4 regions of the Streptomyces sp. HSG2 genome follow, and region 1 is predicted to be linked to each of the others. Evidence: riboswitches for the same ligand, from Rfam matches in the RefSeq annotation. Region 1 holds a riboswitch; each other region holds the start of a gene.
What was found. Region 1 has a riboswitch for cyclic di-AMP ahead of JEK78_RS07895 (transglycosylase family protein). Riboswitches for the same ligand answer to the same signal wherever they lie in the genome.

Region 1 (5,779 bases):
ATCGACGGCTCTCCTCCTGGAGGTCGGCGATCTCCGCCCGCTGCGCGACGTACTGGCGCATCGGGTAGGCCAATGCGACCACCATGGAGCAGACCACCAAAGCGAGCAGCGCGGCCCGACCGGTCAGTCGGGACCGACGGGCCTGACGCTTGCTCTGGGAGCGGTAGGCCCGGGCCGCGGTGCGCTCGCCGAGAAGCCGGATCCGCGCGGTGGTGGAGAAGCGGTCCCGGTCCTTCGCGGCCATGTCCCGCCTCCCGTTCGCCTCGGAGCGTCGCACCGGACGCGCCCACGTCCCCGCACACGGTACGGGACCGGGTGCGAGGACGTAGGGACGACGCCGATCCAGCGCGGAGCCGGCGGCCCGCCGCGGTCAGAGACCGGCGGAGCGGAACCGGGGGAAGGCGCTGCGGCCGGCGTAGACCGCGGCGTCGTCGAGGATCTCCTCGATGCGCAGCAACTGGTTGTACTTGGCGACCCGCTCCGAGCGGGCGGGGGCACCGGTCTTGATCTGACCGCAGTTGGTGGCGACGGCCAAGTCGGCGATGGTGACGTCCTCCGTCTCGCCGGAGCGGTGCGACATCATGCACTTGAAGCCGTTGCGCTGCGCCAGTTCGACCGCGTCGAAGGCCTCGGTGAGCGAGCCGATCTGGTTGACCTTGACGAGCAGCGCGTTGCCGGCGTTCTCGTCGATGCCGCGCTGGAGGCGCTCGGGGTTGGTGACGAAGAGGTCGTCACCGACCAGCTGGACCTTGTCGCCGAGCTCGGCGGTGATGGCCTTCCAGCCCTCCCAGTCCTCCTCGTCCAGCGGGTCCTCGACGGACACCAGCGGATAGTCGGCGACCAGCTCCGCGTAGTAGGAGATCATCTCCTGTGCGGTGCGCTCGCGACCCTCGAAGACGTACCGGCCGTCCTTGTGGAACTCGGAGGCGGCGGCGTCCATCGCCAGGGCGATCTGCTCGCCCGGAGTGTAGCCGGCCTCCTTGACGGCCTCGATGATGAGGTCCAGGGCGGCACGGTTGGAGTCCAGGTTCGGAGCGAAGCCGCCCTCGTCGCCGAGGCCGGTCGACAGGCCCTTGGCCTTCAAGACCTTCTTCAGTGTGTGGTACACCTCGGTGCCCCAGCGCAGGGCCTCGGAGAACGACTCCGCCCCGATCGGGGCGATCATGAACTCCTGGATGTCCACGTTGGAGTCGGCGTGCGCGCCGCCGTTGAGGATGTTCATCATCGGCACCGGCAGCAGGTGCGCGTTGGGGCCGCCCAGGTAGCGGAAGAGCGGCAGGTCGGACGCCTCGGAGGCGGCGTGCGCGACCGCGAGGGAGACGCCGAGGATGGCGTTGGCGCCGAGGGAAGCCTTGTTGTCGGTGGCGTCCAGGTCGGACATGGCCTGGTCGATCAGACGCTGCTCGGTCGCGTCGTAGCCGACCAACTCGGGGCCGATCTGCTCGATCACCGCGAGGACGGCCTTCTCCACGCCCTTGCCGTGGTAGCGGCCGGCGTCGCCGTCCCGCAGCTCGACGGCCTCGAAGGCGCCGGTGGACGCGCCGGACGGCACGGCGGCACGGCCCGTGCTGCCGTCGTCGAGGCCGACCTCGACCTCGACCGTGGGGTTGCCTCGGGAGTCCAGGATTTCCCGGGCTACGACGACGTCGATGGACGGCACGAGCATCTCCTTCTTGGATGTGACACGGATGGCAGTACCGCGCGTGAGGTGCTGCGGCACGAGCCTAACCGCCTCCGGCCGATCGACTTCACGCCGGACGGTCATCGGACCGCGCTCGGCCGGATACCGGTGCCGGGGCGGTGCTGCGACGCGCGAACCCCGTCCCGGCGCGCCGAGGACGCGAGCCGGGACGGGGGCGGGGAGCCTGGGCCGCCTACTTCAGGTGCAGCTGCTGACCCGGGAAGATCAGGTCGGCGTTGTCGACGATGTCGTTGTTCAGCTCGAACAGCTTGTGCCAGCCGCCTTCGACACCGTGCTCGGCGGCGATCTCGCTGAGCGTGTCGCCCTTGACGACCTCGTACTCGCCGTCGCCCTTGGCGACCTGGTCGCCGGTCGGGGTGGTGACGGTGTCCTGCGCGACCTCCTGGGAGGACTCGGCCGCGGAGCGCTCCTGCGAGCGGGAGGCGGGCTGCTCGGTCTCGTGGGTCTCGGCCGGAGCGGGAGCGGCCTCCGTCTCGGCCGGAGCGGGAGCGGCCTGCGTGTCGGTGGCGGTGTCACCGTCGTAGGCGGCGCCGGAAAGGCCGGTGCCGCAGACCGGCCAGGCGCCCTTGCCCTGACCCGCCAGAACCTTCTCGGCGATCTCGATCTGCTGGGCCTTGCTGGCCTGGTCGGCGGTCGAGGCGTACTGGGTGCCGCCGTAGGCGGCCCACGTCGAGGCCGCGAACTGCAGCCCGCCGTAGTAGCCGTTGCCCGTGTTGATGGACCAGTTGCCGCCGGACTCGCACTGCGCGACGGCGTCCCACTCCGCGGCGGTCGCCGCCGAGGCGGTGCCGGCCGCCATCAGCGGGGCCGCGGCGGCGACACCGGCCACGCCGACGACGGCGATGGCCCGGGCGGTCTTGGACGGACGACGGTGGTTGCCCTTGCCGGAGAACAGCATGGATGGATCCCCTCACCGACGCCTACGAGGTGAGCTGTCGGGTTCGGGCCGGTGGAATTGCCCGGCCGGGTCCCTCACGGGACGCGGCTTCACCCCTAGCCGCTCCGTCTCGACTTCCCGGTGCGGCGCCTACCTTGGTTCCCCCGCTCCTGCCTACGGCGCTCGACGCGACGACTGTTGCCGGAAGCCGCTGGCAGGATTCGGCGTAGCGGCACCGGTGCCCGCGATGGCGAGCGATCCCGACCGTAGACACGCGGCCGGGGGATTATCAAAGACGATCAGAACTTCTGAGAGCTATGTCTCACGCGCTCGAATTCGGACATCAAGGAACATTCAGGGCGTGAACTCGCTTGGCGCCGACAGCGCTTGGCCCGCCACCCTCAGGGTCTGACCGGGCAGGATGTGGTCGGGATCGTCGCCGATCACCGCCCGGTTGGCCGAGTAGAGCGCGGACCATCCGCCGCTCGTCCCCCGGCCCTCCGCGATCCGCGACAAGGTGTCGCCGGACCGGACGGTGTACTCGCCGGCCGCCTCGCCGCCATCGCTCTCGTCGGCCGGCTCCCCGCGGTGCCGGCCCGTGCCGTCGCCCTCCCGCCGAGGGAGGCGGTCCTTGCCGTCGCGCCCGGTCACGGAGGGAGCCGAGTCCGCCGTCTCGGCGTCCGATCGGGGATCCGCGCCCGGGCGGGTGGACGTCTCGTCGCCGACCCCTTCGCCCGGCTCCTCGTGGGGCTCCTCGACCGTCCCGACGTCCGCACGGGATGCCTCCCGACGGTCCGACGCGTCCGCTTCGTCCGCCCCCGGCGCCGTATCGGGGTCCGAAGGGGTCCCGGCATCGGCGGCGAACGGCGTGGCCGAAGCACCACCGGCCCTCGCGCCCCCCTCGCCTCGCCGCTCCGACCCGGCGGCCTCTTCGACGCCCTCGATCTCCTCGGCCCGCTCCACCGCGCCGGCGGCCCCTCCAGCCCCGACCGAGGGCCCGTCGGGCGCGGCGGGGTCGTCGATCGTCGCGCCGACCCCCTCCACCAGCCCGGCGAGCGGGCCGCAAGTGGGCCAGGCGGCGACGCCCTCCGCCGCGAGGATCCTCTCGGCCGTCTCGATCTGCCGGGAGCGGCTCGCCTGGTCCGCGCTGGAGGCGTGGTCGAGCCCGCCGTACCTCTCCCATTGGTCCTGGGAGAGTTGGAGCCCGCCGTAGTAGCCGTTGCCGCCGTTCCGGCTCCACGCGCCGCCGGTCTCGCAGTCGGCGACCCGATCCCAGGCCGTGCCGTCGGCCGCGGCGGCGCCGGAGGCGCCCAACAGCGGGATGGCGATGGCCGAGCCGGTGACGCCGGCCGCGACGACGAGCGCCGAGGCCTGGCTGGGGCGACGGTGACGACCGTTCCCGGAGAGCATGTGCGGACCTTTCGCGAGACGGCGGCTTCGCAGCGCGGCGACCACGACCTGCCGCGCTGATCCGTGAACGTATCGGCAGGTGATCGCATGTCACAAGCCGATGCCGCACAGATCACACGAAGATCACAGACGTTCGACGGCCACCCGGGGAAAGGGGTTCGGCGCGGTGCCGTCCCGTGGGGACCGAGCCACCGCGGCCCGGCCCCTACGTGTCCACACGGTCCGCCGCGCCCTCGGGGGTGAACGCGACGGGCAGCGTCCGCAGCCCCCGCATGATCAACCCGCCGCGCCGGCGCAGCGAGGAGGGATCGGCGTCCAGGCGGAGGTCGGGAAGCCGGGTGAGAAGAGTGGCGAGCGCGGTCCGCCCCTCCGAACGGGCGAGGGGCGCGCCCAGGCAGTAGTGGATCCCGTGCCCGTACCCGAGGTGGGGGTTGTCCTGACGGGTGAGATCGAGAGTGTCGGGATCGGCGAAGCGCTCCGGGTCCCGGTCGGCGGCGGCGAGCACGACCAGGACCGGGTCCCCTGTGGCGATGTCCTGACCGCCGATGCCGAGCGGGCGGGTGGCGAAACGCCAGGTGGCCATCTCCACCGGCCCGTCGTACCGGAGCAGTTCCTCGACGCCGGTGTCCAGCGTCGCGCGGTCCCCGACGGCCAGCGAGCGTTGCAGGCGCTCCCGCTGAGCCGGGTGGGTGAGCAGCGCGTAGGTGCCGTTGCCGATGAGGTTGACGGTGGTCTCGAATCCGGCGAAGAGCAGGATGAAGGCCATGGCCGCGACCTCGTTCTCGGTGAGGTGCTCGCCGTGGTCCGAGGCGCGGATGAGGGCGGAGAGGAGGTCCTCACCGGGGGCGGGCTCGGCGGGCAGCGCCTTCCGCTTGCGGTGGATCAGATCGGCCAGGTACCCCCGCATCATCTTCACCGACCTCGCGACCCCGCCCCGGGGTCCCTTGTCGTGCCGGATCATCATGCCCGCCCAGTCCCGGAAGTCCTCCTGGTCCTCGCGTGGGACGCCCAGCAGGTCGCAGATGGCGTAGATGGGGAGCGGGAAGGCGAAGTCGTGGATGAGGTCGGCCGAGCCCCGGGACGCGAACCGGTCGACGAGGCCGTCGGCGAGTTCCCGCACGCGGGGCTCGAACTCGGCGACGCGGCGAGGGGTGAACGCCTTGCTGACCAGTCGCCGCAGCCGGGTGTGGTCGGGCGGGTCGATGTTGAGCAGATGCGTCGTCAGCTCGGCCTTGCGCTCGCCGGGGATGCCGGTCTTGCCCTTGGCGTGCGCCGGCTCGTCGTGGTGGGCGGGGTTCTTGGACAGCCCCGGGTGCGCGAGCGCGCGCCGCGCGTCGGCGTACCGGGTGACCAGCCACGCCTCGACTCCACTGGGCAATCGCGCGCGGTGCACGGGCGCGTGCTCGCGAAGCCAGGCGTAGGCGGGATAGGGGTCGTCCGCGAACTCACGGGAGAACAGGGAGGGAGCGGGCGAGTCGGGCCGGTGCTGATCGGTCACGGGTCGACGGTATCGGGAGGGCCGGTGGCGGCCCTCCCCGCCCGAGACCTCGGCGACGGGTCACGCGCCCAGCGCCGTGCCCGGGCGGGGCGGCGGGGTCCGTCTCGGGGGCGGAGCCGGGCGGTTCCGACCGGCTCACCGGGGTCGGGGGTGGCTCGCACTCGGGGAAGCGGGCTCTCCCGCTCTCCGCTCGGCCTCCTTGATCGCGTCCCGGTAGCTCCGGGCCGCCGCCCGGAGCGCCGCCTCCGGGTCGACGCCCTCGCCCTCGGCCCGGACCGCCAGGGCGAGCAGG
Region 2 (5,779 bases), 1.4 Mb from region 1:
GAAGTGACGGGCCGGCGTCGCCGTGAGCGTGAGGTCGCCGACGTGGGTCGACTCGTGCCAGTCGAGTTCGCGGATCCGGTCGGCGGGGACACCCCAGTGTTCCAGGTGGGCGCCCACCCCGAGCGGCACGGCGAAGATCGCCTGGCCGTCGGCAAGCGACCGGATCGTGCCCATGTCCAGGTGGTCGTAGTGGTCGTGGGAGATGACGACCACGTCGACGGAGCCCAGCGCCGAGGGCGGGACCGGCATGGGGTGGAGTCTGCGCGGACCGATGAACGGGAAGGGCGAGCAACGCTCCCCCCAGACCGGGTCGAAGAGCACACGGCGATCGCCGATCTCGGCCAGCACGCTGGAGTGGCCCATCCAGGTGAGCCGGAGCCCGCTCTCGGCGGGCGTGGCGAGGTCGGCGAGCGTGGTGGTGTGGACCGGTATCGCCTCCCGGGGGGAACGACGACGTCGCGCCTCGGAGTCCAGGTAGAGCTTGGCGAGATCCCGCGAGGACGAGCCCGTCGGGCGGGTGCGCGCCGGGCCTCCGGGGTTCCGGAAGGCTCCGTCGGCGAAGTTCGGCGACCGACGGACGCGCGAGAGGCGCTCGCCTCGGGGTTCGACGCCCAGGGCCGCGGGGCGGGGCAGGCGGAACCCGGGGCTCGCGGGACGGAAGGCTGGCACGGTACCTCCAGGGCGGGTCGTACTGCTGGCGCGCACCCGGACACGTGTGCCGAGTGGGCACACGTGTCCGGGTTCGACCGAATGTACGCCAGAGGAGGAGTCCGCTGCCGAGTGGACCGAGGTCGCGGGTCGTTCGCAGGCCCGTCGCCGGAGCCTCCCGCGCCGCCGCGCGACCGCGCCGGGTGGTCGTCAGGCCACGGCGGCGATCCGGCTCCGGATGTCCTCGGGCGACACCGCGCCTTTCGGCGAGACGTGGTCGCCCGAGGACTCCCCTCGCAACCGACGCCCGATCCACGGGACGAGGTATTCGCGGGCCCACTGGACGTCGTCGCGCCGCACGTCCAGCGTGCCGCGAGGCGGAAGACGCGGCCAGGGCTGCTCCGGGTCGGCCGGGACAGGCAGGCCCAACGCCTGTCCGGCGCGGAGCGCGACCCGGGTGTGCCCCTCGGCCGACAGGTGGAGCCGGTCGGCGTCCCACGCCCTGCGGTCCTGGGTGCTTCGGAGCGACCACAGGTCCAGCACCGGGCAGCCGTAGCGGTCGGCGACGGCACGGACGTGTCCGTTGTACGTCGCGATCTTGCCGCGCAGGTGCCGCAGCACCGGAACGCCCCTGGTGTCGAACCCGGTAGTGACCAAGACCGTGCCCGCCGCGGCGGCGAGCGAGGCGATGGCCCGCTCGAAGCGGGCGGCCAGTTCGTCGGGGTCGCCACCGGGTCGGATGATGTCGTTGCCACCCGCGCAGAAGGAGACAAGGTCCGGTGCGAGATCGACGGCGCGCGGTACCTGCTCCTCCACGATCCGGTCCAGCAACCTGCCGCGCACGGCCAGGTTGGCGTAGGTGAACTCTCCCTCGGGCCGCCGGTCGGCGAGGAGGACGGCCAGGCGGTCGGCCCAGCCCACGAACGCCCCGTCGGGGCCGGGGTCGCCCACGCCCTCGGTGAAGCTGTCCCCCACCGCCACGTACGACCCGATCACTGCTCTGCTGTCGTTCTTCGAATCGTCTGACACTCGGACCATGATTCACCGAGAACCGCGACCTACGCGACCGTAGGCAGGGGGTGACACACGGTGAGAAGCGCCACTTCCGCGGCACGCGGCGGGCACGGCTACGGCCGGGCCCCGTGCGAGGCCCGGCCGTGAGCTGGTGGGACGCCGGTCAGAGGGAGACGCCCTGCGACCGCAGGAAGGCGATCGGGTCGACGTCGGAGCCGTAGTCCGGCGTGGTGCGGATCTCGAAGTGCAGGTGCGGGCCGGTCGAGTTGCCGGTGGAGCCCGAGAGGCCGATCTCCTGGCCCGCGGTCACCGACTGCCCCACCGACACGGAGATCGAGGACAGGTGCGCGTACTGGGCGTAGTGCCCCTCGTCGAGCTTGATGACGACCTGGTTCCCGTAGGCTCCCGCCGAGCCGGCCGAGACCACGGTGCCGGAGCCGACGGCCTTCAGGGACGTCCCGGTCGGGACGGAGAAGTCCGCGCCGGTGTGGTAGCCACTGGACCACAGGCTGCCGGCCTGGCCGTAAGCCGTGCCGACGGTGCCGCCCGGCACCGGGGAGACGAAGGCCGCGGAGTCGGCGACGCCCGCGGTCTGCGCCGGGGTCTCCTCCGCGGCGGGCTCCGCCGCCGGCTGCTCGGCCGCCTGGTCGGTGGATTCCTCGGCCTCCTGGGACGGCTCGGCCGTGGTGGGCGCGGCGGACTCGGTGGCCTCGGGGGCGGGCGCCTGGGCGGCGTCGGAGGAAGACGCGCCGTCCAGGGTGAGCTTCAGACCCGGGTGGATGAGCGAGGGGTTCTCGCCGACGGCCTCGCGGTTGTCCGCCCAGAGCCGCTGCCAGCCTCCCCGGACGTCCTGCTCGTGCGCGATCTTGGCGAGCCAGTCGCCGGAGCGCACGGTGTAGACGCGCTCGTGCGAGGACCGGTCGCCCTCTTCGGAGGCGCGGCGGTTGTCGCGCGAGGTGCTCTCGGCCCGGTCGCTCGCGCCGGAGTGGGCGACCTGACCGGTCGCGGGGGACTGCGCGGGGGCCGCGTGCGCGGTCACCGCCCCGACGAACGGCAGGGCGAGCGCGGCGCCACCGGTGCCGGCGACGACGATGGCACGGGTGAGACGGGTGGACTTGGTACGACGGTGCTTACCCCGGACGGGCATGGTGAGTTCCTCTCCGGCGCCTGCGAGGTGAGCTGTCGGGTGCGGACTGGAGATGTCCGGCCGTGCGCGGCACGACTTGACCCCTAGCCTGTTCCGGAGACCGGGACAGGCGGTGTTGCCTGTGGGTCCCCCGCTCCTGCCGGGTACGGGTGATGAGACGAGTTGGGTGGCGCTCCGGTCGGCGGCAGGATTAGGCGTCCGTCCGGATCGGTCGTGAACGTAAGGGACCGAAAGACACAGGAACAAGCCCGAGTCTCACAGGACACGGCCCGGACATGATCCAACCTCGACGCGGCCCGTCACACTCCGTCGACCTGCCCACCGCCCCGACCCCTCAACTCCCGCCGCCACCGCGCCTATTGCGTGCTCATGACAAGCAACGCACGGTCACCATATGACGCTCCTCACCCACTCCCGGCACACGCCCCCTCACTGTAGGGCGAGTTGACCCGAAAGGTTCAATTCAGACAGAACAACCAAAAGCCTTTCCGCTACCCAATAGGGGTGCGTGAAGCAGTCGCGGCGGTGGGGCGGAGCCGGGCGGGGAAGGGTCCCGCCCCGGGCGGCACATGCCGTATCGTCGAATCGGTGCCCGTCGGCCGGAACGCGCCGGCGGCAGGGAGAGGGAGGAGCCCCCTTGACTCAGCAGGTCCCCCCGACCGAGCCCGAACTCGCCGGTGTGCGCAACTTCCGCGACGTGGGCGGGCTGCCGACGACGGACGGCCGGAGGGTCCGGCACGGTGTCCTCTTCCGCAGCGGGCACCTGGCACACGCCACCGAGGCGGACGCCGCCTTCCTCGACTCCCTCGGCCTGCGCACGATCTTCGACTTCCGGAACGCCGCCGACCAGAAGCTGGAGGGGCCGGACGTCACGCTGCCCGGTGTGCGCAACGTGAACCTGCCGCTGTCCGACCCCGCCGAGGGCGCCGACTTCTGGAAACTGGTTCGCGACGGGGACCTGGTCCGGCTGCGCGAGACCCTCGCCGGCGGCAAGGGCGCCGACCGGATGATCGCCTCCTACCGGATGATCATCAAGGAGCGGACGATCGAACACTCCCGCGTCCTGCACGCTCTCGCCGAGGACGGCGTGCCCGTCCTGATGCACTGCGCGGCCGGCAAGGACCGAGCGGGCCTGTCGATGGCGGTCACCTTGTTGGCCCTGGGTGTGGAGCGGGAGGCCATCGAGGCGGACTACCTCAAGTCCGGCGCGGCGCACCGACGCTACCGGGTGCGCCTGGGCAACGCGGCCCGTCCCTCGGACGCTCTGGAGGTCATGGAGCTGCTCAACCCCTTCTTCGACGCGCGAGCGGAGTACCTCGCCGCCGCGTTCGACACCGTGGAGGAGACCTGGGGCGGCGTCGAGCCGTACCTGGAGCGGGGGCTGGGCCTCGCTCCGGAGACCCGGGCCCGGCTCCACGAGCGCCTCCTGGTCTGAGCGCTCCACCGAGTTCGGGGCGCTCTACTTCGCCCCCACCTCGAAGAGCAGATAGACGAAGGCGGCGAACACGTGCCCCACGGCGATGTAGATGATCAGGCGCACCCACAGGGCACGGGGGAACTTCTCCTCGAAGTCGCTCATGTCGCCTCTCCGGTGGTGTCCCCCAGGCACAGGGTGGCCGCGGGGCTCTGTAGCAGGGTGTGGACGAACAGCAGGTCCGCTCCGTCCGGGTCGGGGGCCACGATCCGGTGGGGGGTCAGGGACTCGAAGTGCGCGCTGTCGCCGGGATCGAGTCGGTGGACGGCGTCGCCGAGGCGCAGCGCGAGCCGGCCCCGCAGCACGTACAGCCATTCCTCGCCGGGGTGCACGCGGACCATGTCGCCCTGGGCCGCGTAGGGCACACGCACCCTCAGGGCCTGCATCCCGCGACCTGGCGCACCGGCCTGCCAGTACGTCCAGCCCCCGGCCGGGGCCGGCACGCTCTCCGCCGCGCGAACGACGGCCTGCCGGTCTCCGCCCCGCTCACCGAGCAGGTCGGAGACGGTCGTACCGTAGATCCGGGCCAGGCCGAGCAACATGGGGAGTGAGGGTTGGCGGCGCCCGGTCTCCAGGCGCGACAGGTGCGCGGGCGACAGCCCCGCGGCGCGTGCCGCCGACTCCAGGGTGAGCGCGGCTCGACGGCGGAGCTCCCGCAGCCGGGGAGCGACCGCGGAAGCCGACTCGGCAGGGTCGTCCGGCGATCCGGGTGCGGAAGGGTTCATGCGCTCCATTGGAACCCTTTCCTGCCTCGGAGGCAATTCGCGTGCCTCCGAGGCAAAGCGCGCTCGCGGCGCGGCCGGCCGCGCACTCCGGGCGGCCTCTTCGGCGGAGGTGCGCCTACCTCTGGGCCACCGCCTGCTTGACCAGCGTCCTCCCGAAGTCCCAGAGGAGGCCGGCGCCGTCGTGCGCGTCGTCCATGACCTCGACGAAGGCGCCGACGAAGCGCTCCACCTCGGGTTCTCCGATGATCAGCGGCGGGATGAGCTTGATCACCTCCAGCCGGTCGCCGGACACCTGGGTGAGGACTCGATGGCGCTGGAGCAACGGGGCGACCACCATCTGCGCGAAGAGCCCTCGCCGGGCGGTCTGGAGCACGGCCCAGCGGCTGCGGAGCCGCATAGACCTCGGCCTGCCGAACTCGATGCCGATCATCAACCCTCGGCCTCGCACCTCGGCGAGCAACTCGTAGCGGTCCACCAACTCGGCGAGCCGGGACTTCAGCAGACCCCCGACGGTCGCCACGCGCGAGACGAGTCGTTCGTTCTCGATCACCGACAGCACGGCGAGGCCCGCCGCCATCGCCTGCGCGTTGGACCCGAAGCTGGCGGAGTGGACCAACACGCGGTCGAGCGAGGAGTACACCTTCCTGAAGATCCACTCGCGTCCCAGGGTGGCGCCGATCGGGACGTAGCCGCCGGAGAGCGCCTTGGCGACACAAACCAGATCCGGCTCCACCCCGTCCTCGTGCTGGTAGGCGTAGAAGGCACCGGTGC
Region 3 (5,779 bases), 140 kb from region 1:
CACTGCAACCGGTCGAGCACGGCGGCCTGAACCGACTCGCCGGGGCCGGGCGAGACCGGGACGCCGTCGACCGAGCCCGGGCCCTCGCCCCGTACGCGGACCTCCAACGGCCCGGCCCGCCCGGCCCCCGAGGCGGAAGGGGTGGAGACGAACGGCCTCTCGACGGGCCGGTCGTCTCGTCTGCGGTCGCGGCTGAGTCGAGCCATCGTCCCCTCACTCGTCGGCGGGCCGCGCGGCCCGGTCGCCGCGTCCGGCTCCGCACCGTCGGCGCTGTTCGGGCCGTCGCCTTCGAGTGTCTCCGGCTGTCCACGGCTCCCGCGTCACCACGCTGTCACAGGCTCGTCCCAGGAGGTCGCGCCCCGCCGGTGGGGGCGAGGGGTTCCTGGTGCGCGGGGCGGACGGACCCGGCGCGCGGACCGGGCCGAGAGACCGGGCCCCCCGGGGGGCGGCGGCGAGCGTCGGGAGATCCGTCCGACCGGAGCCGCGGCCACGCCGACCACCTCGCGGGCATCGCTTGGCGCGGTCCCGCCCGCGGCTCCGCTCCCGCCGGTCCGGCGGACGTGCCACCGCCTCCGGGCTTCTCACCCGAATCGGTGAGGAGGGGCGCTCCCCCGCGACGTCCGGGCGGTCGGAGTCTGGGCGGGCGGCCGGTCGGTGTCGGGGCGGGGCGTGGGGGCCGTCGGCCCCGCCGGGGTCGCGGGCGGGTGCGGACGCCCGATCCCGAGGGCACGGCCCTTGCCCTGCCGCGGTGGGGCGTTCCGCGCGGGGGCCGGGCGGGAGCCCGGGGTCGCTCAGCCGGCCCGGTGGACCACGGCGTCGCAGAGATCCACCAGCGCGGTCTTGGCCTCGCACTCCGGCAGTGGTGTCAGGGCGGCGCGGGCCTCCTCGGCGTATCGGACGGTGTCCCGCCGGGCCTGGAGCAGCGCCGGGTGGGCGCGCAGCAGGCGCACCGCCTCGGCGAGCCGGGCGTCGTCGCCGAGGTCGGCGTCGAGCAGCTCGCACAGCTCCCGGTCCTCGGGCAGCCCGAGGCGCGAGGCGCGCTCGCGCAGGCGCAGTACCGGAAGGGTGGGGATGCCCTCGCGCAGGTCGGTGCCGGGGGTCTTGCCGGACTCGCGGGAGTCGGAGGCGATGTCGAGCACGTCGTCGGCGAGTTGGAAGGCGACGCCGAGCCGCTCCCCGTACTGGGTGAGCACGTCCACCACGCTCTCCCGCGCGCCGGAGAGCATGGCGCCGAAGCGGCAGGAGACCGCGACCAGGGAGCCCGTCTTGCCGCCCAGCACGTCGAGGTAGTGGTCGACGGGGTCCCGCCCGTCCTGCGGCCCGGCCGTCTCCAGGATCTGCCCGGCGACGAGCCGCTCGAAGGCCTGTGCCTGGACCCGGACGGCCTCGGGGCCGAGGTCGGCGAGGATCCGAGAGGCACGCGCGAAGAGGAAGTCGCCGGTCAGCACGGCGACGGAGTTGGCCCAACGGGTGTTGGCGCTGGGCACCCCGCGGCGCACGGCGGCCTCGTCCATCACGTCGTCGTGGTAGAGCGTGGCGAGGTGGGTCAGCTCCACGACGACGGCAGACGGGACGATGCCGGGGGCGTCGGGGTCGCCGAAGCGGGCGGCGAGCATCACCAACAGGGGACGGAACCGCTTGCCACCGGCTCGCACCAGGTGCTGGGCGGCTTCCGTGATGAACGGCACCTCGCTCTTCGTCGCTTCGAGCAGCCCTTCCTCGACAGCCGCCATCCCGGCCCGGACATCGGCCTCCAGAGCCTGGTCCCGCACGCTCAGCCCGAACGGCCCGACGACGGTCACGAGGGGTCTCCTGTCTGCTGGTGTCTTCTGGCGGCTACGCGGTTCGTCGATAGGTCGCCGACCTCATCCGCGTCAGCGTATCCGGTCACGTTTCGATCACCGCGAGCGCCCGCCATCGGGGGTCGGGCGGCGTTCGATCACGGAAGGCCCCCTCCGATCAGGTGATACGCCGGACCGGCGGCCGGCGGGTCGCTCACGGGGGCCTCCGGCACGCGGGAGGCCCCTCGGGCCCCCGCGCTCGACCCCGGCTCGCTCCGACGCCGCCCCGCCCCCACGGGACGCGCACCGCCTCGGCGGGAGATCAACGCCCGATTGTCGCTTTCCATACCTTTTGCCACCTTCCCGATCGGGAGTGAGTTGACTCACCCGACCCAGGTGTCACCGCGGTCACCGTCGCCCCCTCCCGGCCCCGGACGAGGGCCAGTTGACCCCCGACAGGACCCCGCCGCCACCCCGGCCCGGGGGGCGGATCTCGGATGCCCGGCGATTCGGGCGAATCAACCCCTTGTTCCGGACATGCCCCCTCGCATACGTTCCCGGCTTGTCGGGTGGACGCCCAGTCCTGCCGCCACCCGAACCGACACCCATCGATCGACCCACCCACGGCAGGAGCGGGGGACCCAGGTACATCGCCGTACGGTCACCCACCGGCACGGCTCGGGGTGAAGCCACGTCCCTCGCGGGCGCGGCCGGGCATCTCCCGCCCGAACCCGACAGCTCACCTCGCAGGCGTGGGAGAGGAACCCCATCACATGTTCGCCACAGACCCGCCCCGCCCCGCCCGGCCCGTCCGGAACGGGCGCCTCGCCCGCAGGCTCGCCGCCCTCGGCGCCGGCGCCGCCGTCCTCGCCCTCCCGCTCGTCGGCGCCACGAGCGCCGTCGCCGCCACGAGCGCGCAGCCGGTCACGACGGCCACGTCGGCCGGCTACACCGACGACCTCGACGGCTGGATCCGCGCCTCCCTCGACGTCATGGCCCGGCACGGCATCCCGGGCTCCTACGACGGGATCCACCGCAACATCATGCGGGAGTCGTCCGGCGACCCCCAGGCGATCAACAACTGGGACGTCAACGCCCTCAACGGCACTCCGTCCAAGGGCCTGCTCCAGGTGATCGACCCCACCTTCACCGCCTACCACGTGGCCGGCACCTCCTGGGACCCGTACGAGCCCGTGGCCAACATCACCGCCGCCTGCAACTACGCCGCCGCGACCTACGGCTCCATCGACAACGTCTTCGGCGCCTACTGAGCCCCGGGGGCGCCCCGGCCCTCCCCGCACCGCACCGCGCCGTCGCCGCCGACTCCGACCCGCTCCGCCCACGCGGACGCGGGGCCGGGGCGTCGGCGTCGGTGTCGGCGCGGCGATCAACTCGGGAAGAGCCGCTCCAGGACGGCCGCGACCCCGTCGTCCTCGTTCGATCGGGTGACCTCGTCGGCCACCGCGAGCAGTTCGGGGTGGGCGTCGGCCATCGCGACGCCGTGCGCGGCCCACCGGAACATCGGGATGTCGTTGGGCATGTCGCCGAAGGCGACGGTCTCCTCCGGCCCGACCCCCCACCGTGCGGCGGCCATCGCCAGTCCGGTCGCCTTGGTGACCCCCGCCGGCTGCAACTCCACCGTGCCCGGCCCCGACATCGTGACCGTCGCGAGAGTCCCCACCACGCCGCGCGCCGCAGTGGCCAACTCGTCGTCGCTCAGGCGTGGATGGCGCAGCAACACCTTGCTGATCGGCGCGGTCCACAGGTCCTCGCGGCGGTCGACACGCACGGCGGGCAGCGTCGGACGCGGCATCCGGTACCCCGGCTCGATCAACGTCAGTCCGTCGGTGCCGTCCTGGTCGACACCCGCGTACACCTCACCCACCTCGGCCTCGATCTTGCCCAGGGCGGTCTCGGCCGGCTCCCGGTCCAGGGTGACCGACCACAGCAGCCGGTCGCTCCCGGCGTCGTAGAGTTGCGCGCCCTGGCCGCACACCGCCGGACCCACGCAGCCGAGTTCCGCCAAGAGCGACCGTACCCGGGGCGCGGGCCGGCCGGTCACCACCAGGTGCCGCGCACCGGAGTACACCACCCGCGCCAGAGCGGCCCGCGACCGCGCCGACACGGTGTCGTCGCCGCGGAGCAGCGTTCCGTCGAGATCGGTGGCCACGAGCGTGTACGCGATGGGGTCCATGATCAGAGAATACGGACATCGCGTTCCGCCGCCCCGGGCCCGGACCACACCCGAAACGGTCGCGATGGCGGACGGTCAGGAACGGTCCGACGCCGCGCGGTTCGCGCCCGGTTGCCGGCGCATCCGGTACCGCCCGCGAGCCACGCCGATCGAGCCCCGAGGCCGGACCCGGCGACCGCTCGCGACGCCCAGGCCCCGAGACCGTCGCCCGTTCCCGTCCCGCGCGCGACACCGGAGCCCTGCCCAGGACCCACGCGTCACACGTAACGTGGGCGCGGCCCGCGGCCACCCCGGCGACGGCACTCGACCGCGGCACCACGCACGGCGCACCCCGCGCAGACGCGAACACGAGAGCGAGGCAGCACCCGATGCCCCCCTTCGATGTCCCCGAGGGCGACCCCTTCGGCCCGCACAACCTCCCGTACGGCGTCTTCTCCCTCCCCGACACCGGGCGGCGGACGGTGGGCGTCCGGCTCGGCGACCACGTCCTCGACGTCGGCGCGGCGGCCCGGGCGGCCGGCTCCCGTCACGCCTCGCTGCTCGACCGGCCGAGCCTCGACCCCCTGCTCGCGGCGGGCCCCGCCGTCTGGTCGGACGTACGGCGCGATCTCCTCGCCTGGGTGAGCGAACCCGCACACCGGGAAACACTGGAACCGCTGTTCCATCCCCTGGCGTCGGTCGCCCTCCACCTGCCCTTCACCGTGGCCGACTACGTCGACTTCTACGCCTCGGAGAACCACGCCCGCAACGTCGGCCGCATCTTCCGCCCGGACGCGGCGGACCCCCTCACCCCGAACTGGAAGCACCTGCCGATCGGCTACCACGGCCGCTCCGGCACGGTGGTCGTCTCGGGCACGGACGTCGTGCGCCCGTCCGGGCAGCGCAAGGCACCGGCCGACGCCGCCCCCGTCTTCGGTCCGTCCCTCCGGCTGGACATCGAGGCCGAGGTGGGCTTCGTGGTCGGCAAGCCCTCCCCGCCCGCCCGCCCCGTGCCACTGGGGGACTTCCGCGAGCACGTCTTCGGCCTGTGCCTGCTCAACGACTGGTCCGCGCGGGACATCCAGGCCTGGGAGTACGTCCCGCTCGGCCCCTTCCTCGGCAAGTCCTTCGCGACCTCGGTGTCGGCCTGGATCACCCCCCTGGACGCCCTGGAGTCGGCCCGGGTGGCCCCCCCGGAGCGCACCCACCCCCTGCTGCCCTACCTGGACGACTCCGGCGAGGAACCCGGCGGCTACGACCTGAGGATCACCGTCGACGTCAACGGACACCCGGTCTCCGAGCCCCCGTTCGCCACCATGTACTGGACCGCCGCCCAGCAGTTGGCCCACCTGACCGTCAACGGGGCGTCGCTGCGGACCGGCGACCTGTACGGCTCGGGAACCGTGAGCGGCCCCACCGAGCGCGAGCGGGGCTCACTGCTGGAACTGACCTGGAACGGCCGACGGCCGCTGGCCCTCCCGGACGGAGAACGGGCCTTCCTGGCGGACGGGGACGTGGTCACCCTCTCCGGCTGGGCCCCGGGCGCCGGCGGCAGCCGGGTGGGGCTGGGCGAGGTCACCGGACGGGTGGTCGCCGGCTGACCGGAGCCCGGCCCCGAGACCTCCGCGCGGCCGGTGCTCGACGGGGAAGCGCCGCGGTGACGGGCGCGCGCCCCGCGGCAGGGGACGGCTCGCAGGCGTCCGGCTCCGGCGGCTGACGTGAGCCGGCGCGTTTGGGCATACTGGCGGGCGGGTGGGAAGGGCCATGCGCCCCGGGCACGGCCCTTCCCACCCCCCGCGGCCGGCACCCCCGGCGTCGGCGCCCG
Region 4 (5,779 bases), 2.9 Mb from region 1:
CGCGCGAGGGCGGCCCCGCGCGCCCTCCGGCGGACCGGCCGCCCCTCCCCTCCCGGTCCGAGGGCCGGGCCGAGCCCACCCAGGACGGTATCGATGACTCACCGGCCCACCGAGTTCGACCCCCTCGACCGGAAGATCGTCCGCGCCCTCATGGCGAACGCCCGGACCTCCTTCGCCGAGATCGGCGCGGACGTCGGACTGTCGGCCACCGCCGTCAAGCGTCGCGTGGACCGCCTGCGGGAGACCGGTGTGATCACAGGTTTCACCGCCACCGTGCGGCCCTCGTCGATGGGGTGGCGGACCGAGGCGTACGTGGAGGTGTACTGCGAGGGCGCCGCCCCGCCGCGGCGCCTGGCGGAGGTGGTGCGCAACCATCCCGAGATCACCGCCGCCATGACGGTCACCGGCGGCGCTGACGCCCTGTTGCACGTGCGGGCGCGGGACGTGGAGCACTTCGAGGAGGTGCTGGAGCGGATTCGCACCGAGCCGTTCATCCGCAAGACGATCAGCGTGATGGTCCTGTCTCATCTGATCCCCGACAGCCCGGACGCGGGCGCGAACCGACTGGGTGCCGACGGCGACGCGACACCCGAAGGCCCCCCTCCGGACCACGCATCGGACGTGCGCTGAGCCAGGTCCAGGCGCAACGATCCTGCGTCAACACGCAGCTCTCGTTCCTTGTCGCCCGTTGGTACCGCTTTCTACCGTGGTGTCAGTGCCCCATCACCCCCCGTGAGCGAAGCGGAGGCAGTCCGTGAGCCACTCCCGTCCAGCGCGCCCGCGTCGCTTTCTGCTCTGCGACCCCGATCACTTCGCCGTCCGGTACGCCATCAACCCGTGGATGCGGCCGGACGCCGCGGTCGACACCGTCCGTGCCATGGCACAGTGGCGCGCCCTGACCGCGGCGTACCGCGCGCACGGCCACACCGTCGAGACCATCCGGCCGGTGCCGGGCCTGCCCGACATGGTGTTCGCCGCCAACGCGGCCGTCGTCGTGGACGGGCGCGTCCTCGGCTCCCGCTTCCTGGCGCCGGAACGCCGACCGGAGTCCGTGCCGTACACGGCGTGGTTCAAGGAGCGCGGCTACGACGTACACCAACCCGAGTCGGTCTGCGAGGGCGAGGGCGACCTCGTGCCGGCGGGACGGTGGCTCCTGGGGGGCTCCGGCTTCCGCACCACCCGCGAGGCCCATCGGGAGGCCCAGGAATACCTCGGCGCGCCGGTGATCGGTCTGACCCTGGTGGACCCCTACTTCTACCACCTGGACACGGCGTTGTTCGTCCTCGACGACCCCGAGGCCGGGACGGAGGCGAACATCGCGTACTACCCGGAGGCGTTCTCCCCCGGCAGCCGCGAGGTGCTGGCGCGGCTCTATCCCGACGCGGTGACGGCCACCCGCCATGACGCCCTGGCTTTCGGGCTCAACTCCGTGTCGGACGGCCGACACGTCTTCATCTCGTCCGCGGCGACCGCCCTGGCGGGCCGACTCGCCGAGCGGGGATACGTCCCCGTCCCCGTCGACCTGTCCGAGTTCCACAAGGCAGGGGGCGGCATCAAGTGCTGCACCCAGGAGATCCGGGAGGACCGACGATGACCGCGCCCGCCCGCACCCGTTCGTCGGCCGACCTGATCCGGGCCGAGGAGCACGTCCTGGCCCACAACTACCATCCCCTGCCCGTGGTCGTCGCCCGTGCGGAGGGCGCCTGGGTGGAGGACGTCGAGGGCCGCCGCTACCTGGACCTGTTGGCCGGCTACTCGGCCCTCAACTTCGGGCACCGGCACCCTACGCTGGTCCGGGAGGCGCACCGCCAGCTGGACCGGGTGACGCTGACCTCCCGCGCCTTCCACAACGACCGCCTCGCCTCCTTCGCCGAGCGGCTGGCGGCGCTCACCGGAACCGACATGGTGTTGCCCATGAACACCGGAGCGGAGGCCGTGGAGACGGGCATCAAGGTGGCCCGCAAGTGGGCCTACGAGGTCAAGGGCGTACGCGGGGGCCGGGCGACCATCGTGGTCGCGGCCGGCAATTTCCACGGCCGGACCACGACCGTGGTCGGGTTCTCCACCGACGAGACGGCGCGTGCCGGGTTCGGCCCCTTCACCCCCGGTTTCCGCGTCGTGCCGTACAACGACACCGCCGCGCTGGAAGCGGCCGTCGACGAGTCGACGGCCGCCGTGCTCGTCGAGCCGGTGCAGGGCGAGGCAGGGGTGATCGTCCCGGACGACGGCTACCTGACCCGGGTGCGGGAGGTGACCCGCGAAGCGGGGTGCCTGTTCGTGGCGGACGAGATCCAGTCCGGACTCGGCCGCACCGGACGCACGCTCGCGGTCGAGCACGAGTCGGTCGTCCCGGATCTGATCCTGCTCGGGAAGGCGCTGGGCGGAGGCATCGTACCTGTGTCGGCGGTCGTCGGCAGCCGCGAGGTGCTCGGGGTGCTCAACCCGGGCGAGCACGGGTCGACGTTCGGCGGCAACCCCCTGTCCGCCGCCGTGGGCGAGGCGGTGGTGGGCTTGCTGGAGACGGGCGACTTCCAGCGCCGGGCGGCGGAGCTGGGCGAGCGGCTGCGCGTCGGACTCGCTCGGTTGACCGGGCGGGGCGTCGTCGGCTTCCGGACGCGGGGGCTGTGGGCGGGCGTGGACGTGGACCCCGCGCTGGGCACCGGGCGAGAGGTCGGAGAACGGCTGGCGCGGGAGGGCGTGTTGGTCAAGGACACGCATGGGTCCACCATCAGGATCGCGCCGCCGCTCACCATCGCCGCCGGGGAACTGGACGAGGGGCTGGCGGCGCTGGAGCGGGTGTTGACCGACTGACGCGCGAGGGGCCACGCGTTCGCGCGCCGGCCGACCCATCCGCGGGCCCTTCGGGGCCGGGTCGTCGGGCGGGGCGTCCCGTCGGGGGGCCGTGCGGGGGGGGAATCCCGCTCGGCGTGCTCCGGCGGCCTCTCGTGCGGGGCGTACGCCGGGCCGGGCCACCGGCTCGGGGGCGCGGGGACGGGGAATCGTCACACCGGTGAGGGCGCTGCGCCCACAGAAGGCCCCGAGCGGGACGGCCGGGGCCGTCCCACCGGGTTCCCCGCCGACGCCCCCGACGACGCGGGGAGGCGCCGAACGGGCCGAATGGCCTACCCCCGAACGGACCACCCCCCAGCCCCGCCACCGACCGGTCCGAGTTGCGCGGAACGTCCGCCGGGGGACGGGCGCGTGGCCGGTCGTCGCTGGTCCGAGGGTGGGCCGGGGTGCCGGCGTGGCGCGGTGCGCCGATTTGTCCACCCGATCGGACCGAGGGTGGCCGACAACACAGCTCCCCCGTCCCGCCGGGACTTTCGCTTCGCGGTGCAGCAAGATCCGTGACTGACGACAAGCCCTCGCCGCCGCGGCGGGGCGATTCGGGCGGACGCCGAGTCCTGCCGCCGTCCGGATGACCGGTCGACAGGAGTGGATCGGCAGGAGTGGAGGACCCGAGCACGACGGGTCGCCGGGACGGCCGTCACGGACGGGAGCCCGAGCGGTCCTTGGGGTGAAGCCGCACGTGTGCGGCCGGGCAACTTCGCCGGCCCGAATCCGACAGGTCATCCTTCACAGGCGGCTGACGAAGGGTTGCGCATGACCGCGCTCGATCGTGTCCCGACGTTTCTCGCCCGAGCGGGTACCGCCTCCGCTCTCGCTCTCGCCGCCGTGGGTGGCTCCGTGGTGGTCCCCGGCGCGGCCTCGGAGGCCGCGGCCGCGGCGGCGGCCTCCAAGGCGCTCCGGGTGGCGGCTTCCAAGAAGGGCGCCCCCTACCAGTACGGGGCCACCGGGCCTCACCGCTTCGACTGCTCCGGCCTGACTCTGTACTCCTTCAAGGCCGCGGGCAAGCGGCTGCCGCGCACCGCCGCCCAGCAGTACAACCGCACCCGACACGTGTCGGCACGCCAGCGCAAGGCCGGGGACCTGGTGTTCTTCCACTCGGGTCGGGGCGTGTACCACGTCGGCATCTACGCGGGGCGCGGACGGATCTGGCATGCGCCGAAGACGGGGGACGTGGTCCGCCTCCAACGGATCTGGACCAGCAGCGTCCGGTACGGCCGCGTGCGTTGATTCATCCGGGGGTGGTGGCCGGTGCCCCGAGGCCGACCGCCACCCTCCGGCCCGTCGGCTCGGGACCCCCGGCCAGGCCGTCCGGCCCGGTCCAGGGAAGCTCGATGGAGACCGTCTTGCCACCTTCACGGGTGGGCTTGACCCGGACCCTGCCCCCGCGTTCGGCGGCGGCACACCGGACGATCACCATGCCCCGGCCGTTGTCCTGTTGACCGGTCGCGGGCAGTCGCCGGGGGAATCGGGGGTGGCTGTCCGTCACCCCCACGTACAGCCATTCGTCTCGGTCGAGGACGAGTTCCACGGTGAAGCTGGGCGACTGTCCGAGCGTGTGCCGCACCGCGTTGGTCGCGAGTTCGGAGACGACGAGCCTGATGGTCTCGGCGGCGTCGGTGTCCACGCCGAGACCCCATTCGACCAACGTGCCGACGGCGTAGCCGCGAGCCGTGGAGACCGAGGCCGGATCGGTCGGCAGAGTGACGGATGCTGCCAGGTGGTCTGCCATCGCGCGGGGGTCCCTTTCCCACGGGACCGCGGTCCGACACGGGTCGGATGGTGCGAGTACGGTCCCTGACCGGTGCTTCACACGCCAGACTGCCATCACGGCGGCGCCGGGGGCGTCGATCCGCCGGGATGCGCCCGCCCCTGTCCCTCGAAGCGGTGAACTCCGCCCGTATGGACGGCGTCGCCCCCGTTCCCGCGGCAGCGGCCCGACATCCCGGGAGGCTGCCGGCGGGGCCGGGGCGGGAGGGACCCTCACCCCGGGCGGACGCCGGATCCGGGTGCCGTCGTGAGGAGAGTGGTCACCGCCTGTTCGACTCGGGCGTCGTCCAGGTCCGCGCGCGCCGTCAGCCTGATCCGGGAGACTCCGTCGGGCACGGACGGCGGGCGGAAGCAGCCCACGGCAAGACCTGCGGATCGGCAGTCCGACGCCCAGCGCACCGCGTCCTCGGCGGAGGGAGCCCGTACCGAGACGACGGCCGCGTCCGGTCGGGCGCAGGGCAGGCCCGCCGCCGTGAGCCGGGCGTGCAGCCCCGCCGCGACCGTCCGGGCCCGGACCGCCCTCTCGGGTTCGCGGCGCAGCACGCGGAGGGCGGCGAGCGCCGCGCCCGCCGACGCGGGCGCGAGCCCCGTGTCGAAGATGAACGTGCGGGCCGTGTCGACGAGGTGGGACACGACGCGGGTCGGTCCGAGGACGGCGCCGCCCTGCGCGGCGAGCGACTTGGACAGCGTCACCGTGGCCACCACGGAGGGGTCGCCGGCCAGCCCGGCCGCGTGGGGGGCGCCGCGTCCCCCGGCGCCGAGCACGCCGAGGCCGTGCGCGTCGTCGAGCACGAGTCCGGCCCCGTGAGTCCGGGCCACCCGTGCCAGCGCGACCAACGGGGCGGCGTCCCCGTCCACGGAGAAGACGGTGTCCGTCACGGCGACCGCCGGCCCGTCGTGGCCGGACAGTGCCTTGTCCACGGCGTCCGGGTCGGCGTGCGGGACGACCTGGACGCCTCCGGCGGCCAGCCGGCAACCGTCGATGAGCGAGGCGTGGTTGCCGGCGTCCGAGACGATGCGGGAGCCGTGCGGCGCGAGCGCGGTGACGGCCGCGAGGTTGGCGGCGTACCCCGAGGAGAAGACGAGCGCCGCCTCGAAACCGCAGAAGGCGGCCAACTCGCGCTCCAACTCGCCGTGGAGTTCGGTGGTCCCGGTGACCAGG

Region 2: it holds a riboswitch for cyclic di-AMP, as region 1 does, so the genes downstream of both, JEK78_RS02080 (M23 family metallopeptidase) here and JEK78_RS07895 (transglycosylase family protein) in region 1, are expected to answer to the same signal.
Region 3: it holds a riboswitch for cyclic di-AMP, as region 1 does, so the genes downstream of both, JEK78_RS08530 (transglycosylase SLT domain-containing protein) here and JEK78_RS07895 (transglycosylase family protein) in region 1, are expected to answer to the same signal.
Region 4: it holds a riboswitch for cyclic di-AMP, as region 1 does, so the genes downstream of both, JEK78_RS20885 (C40 family peptidase) here and JEK78_RS07895 (transglycosylase family protein) in region 1, are expected to answer to the same signal.

Annotation. Positions count from the first base shown of each region.
Region 1 covers NZ_CP066801.1:1,934,855-1,940,633, forward strand. Annotated here, with positions in the region: gene JEK78_RS07885 (septum formation initiator family protein) at 1-244, opposite strand, end outside; gene eno (phosphopyruvate hydratase) at 371-1,660, opposite strand; gene JEK78_RS07895 (transglycosylase family protein) at 1,875-2,600, opposite strand; cyclic di-AMP (ydaO/yuaA leader) riboswitch at 2,605-2,771, opposite strand; gene JEK78_RS07900 (transglycosylase family protein) at 2,934-3,989, opposite strand; gene JEK78_RS07905 (cytochrome P450) at 4,195-5,487, opposite strand; gene JEK78_RS07910 (nucleoside triphosphate pyrophosphohydrolase) at 5,623-5,779, opposite strand, start outside.
Region 2 covers NZ_CP066801.1:577,452-583,230, forward strand. Annotated here, with positions in the region: gene JEK78_RS02070 (MBL fold metallo-hydrolase) at 1-669, opposite strand, end outside; gene JEK78_RS02075 (SGNH/GDSL hydrolase family protein) at 859-1,644, opposite strand; gene JEK78_RS02080 (M23 family metallopeptidase) at 1,826-2,809, opposite strand; cyclic di-AMP (ydaO/yuaA leader) riboswitch at 2,814-2,971, opposite strand; gene JEK78_RS02085 (tyrosine-protein phosphatase) at 3,447-4,244, shown strand; gene JEK78_RS02090 (DUF6126 family protein) at 4,269-4,388, opposite strand; gene JEK78_RS02095 (XRE family transcriptional regulator) at 4,385-5,008, opposite strand; gene JEK78_RS02100 (aspartate aminotransferase family protein) at 5,124-5,779, opposite strand, start outside.
Region 3 covers NZ_CP066801.1:2,073,838-2,079,616, forward strand. Annotated here, with positions in the region: gene JEK78_RS08520 (tetratricopeptide repeat protein) at 1-206, opposite strand, end outside; gene JEK78_RS08525 (polyprenyl synthetase family protein) at 792-1,802, opposite strand; cyclic di-AMP (ydaO/yuaA leader) riboswitch at 2,385-2,547, shown strand; gene JEK78_RS08530 (transglycosylase SLT domain-containing protein) at 2,555-3,052, shown strand; gene JEK78_RS08535 (HAD family hydrolase) at 3,169-3,978, opposite strand; gene fahA (fumarylacetoacetase) at 4,344-5,555, shown strand.
Region 4 covers NZ_CP066801.1:4,793,932-4,799,710, reverse strand. Annotated here, with positions in the region: gene JEK78_RS20900 (Lrp/AsnC family transcriptional regulator) at 94-630, shown strand; gene ddaH (dimethylargininase) at 755-1,594, shown strand; gene rocD (ornithine--oxo-acid transaminase) at 1,591-2,811, shown strand; cyclic di-AMP (ydaO/yuaA leader) riboswitch at 3,386-3,600, shown strand; gene JEK78_RS20885 (C40 family peptidase) at 3,604-4,077, shown strand; gene JEK78_RS20880 (ATP-binding protein) at 4,079-4,579, opposite strand; gene JEK78_RS20875 (8-amino-7-oxononanoate synthase) at 4,831-5,779, opposite strand, start outside.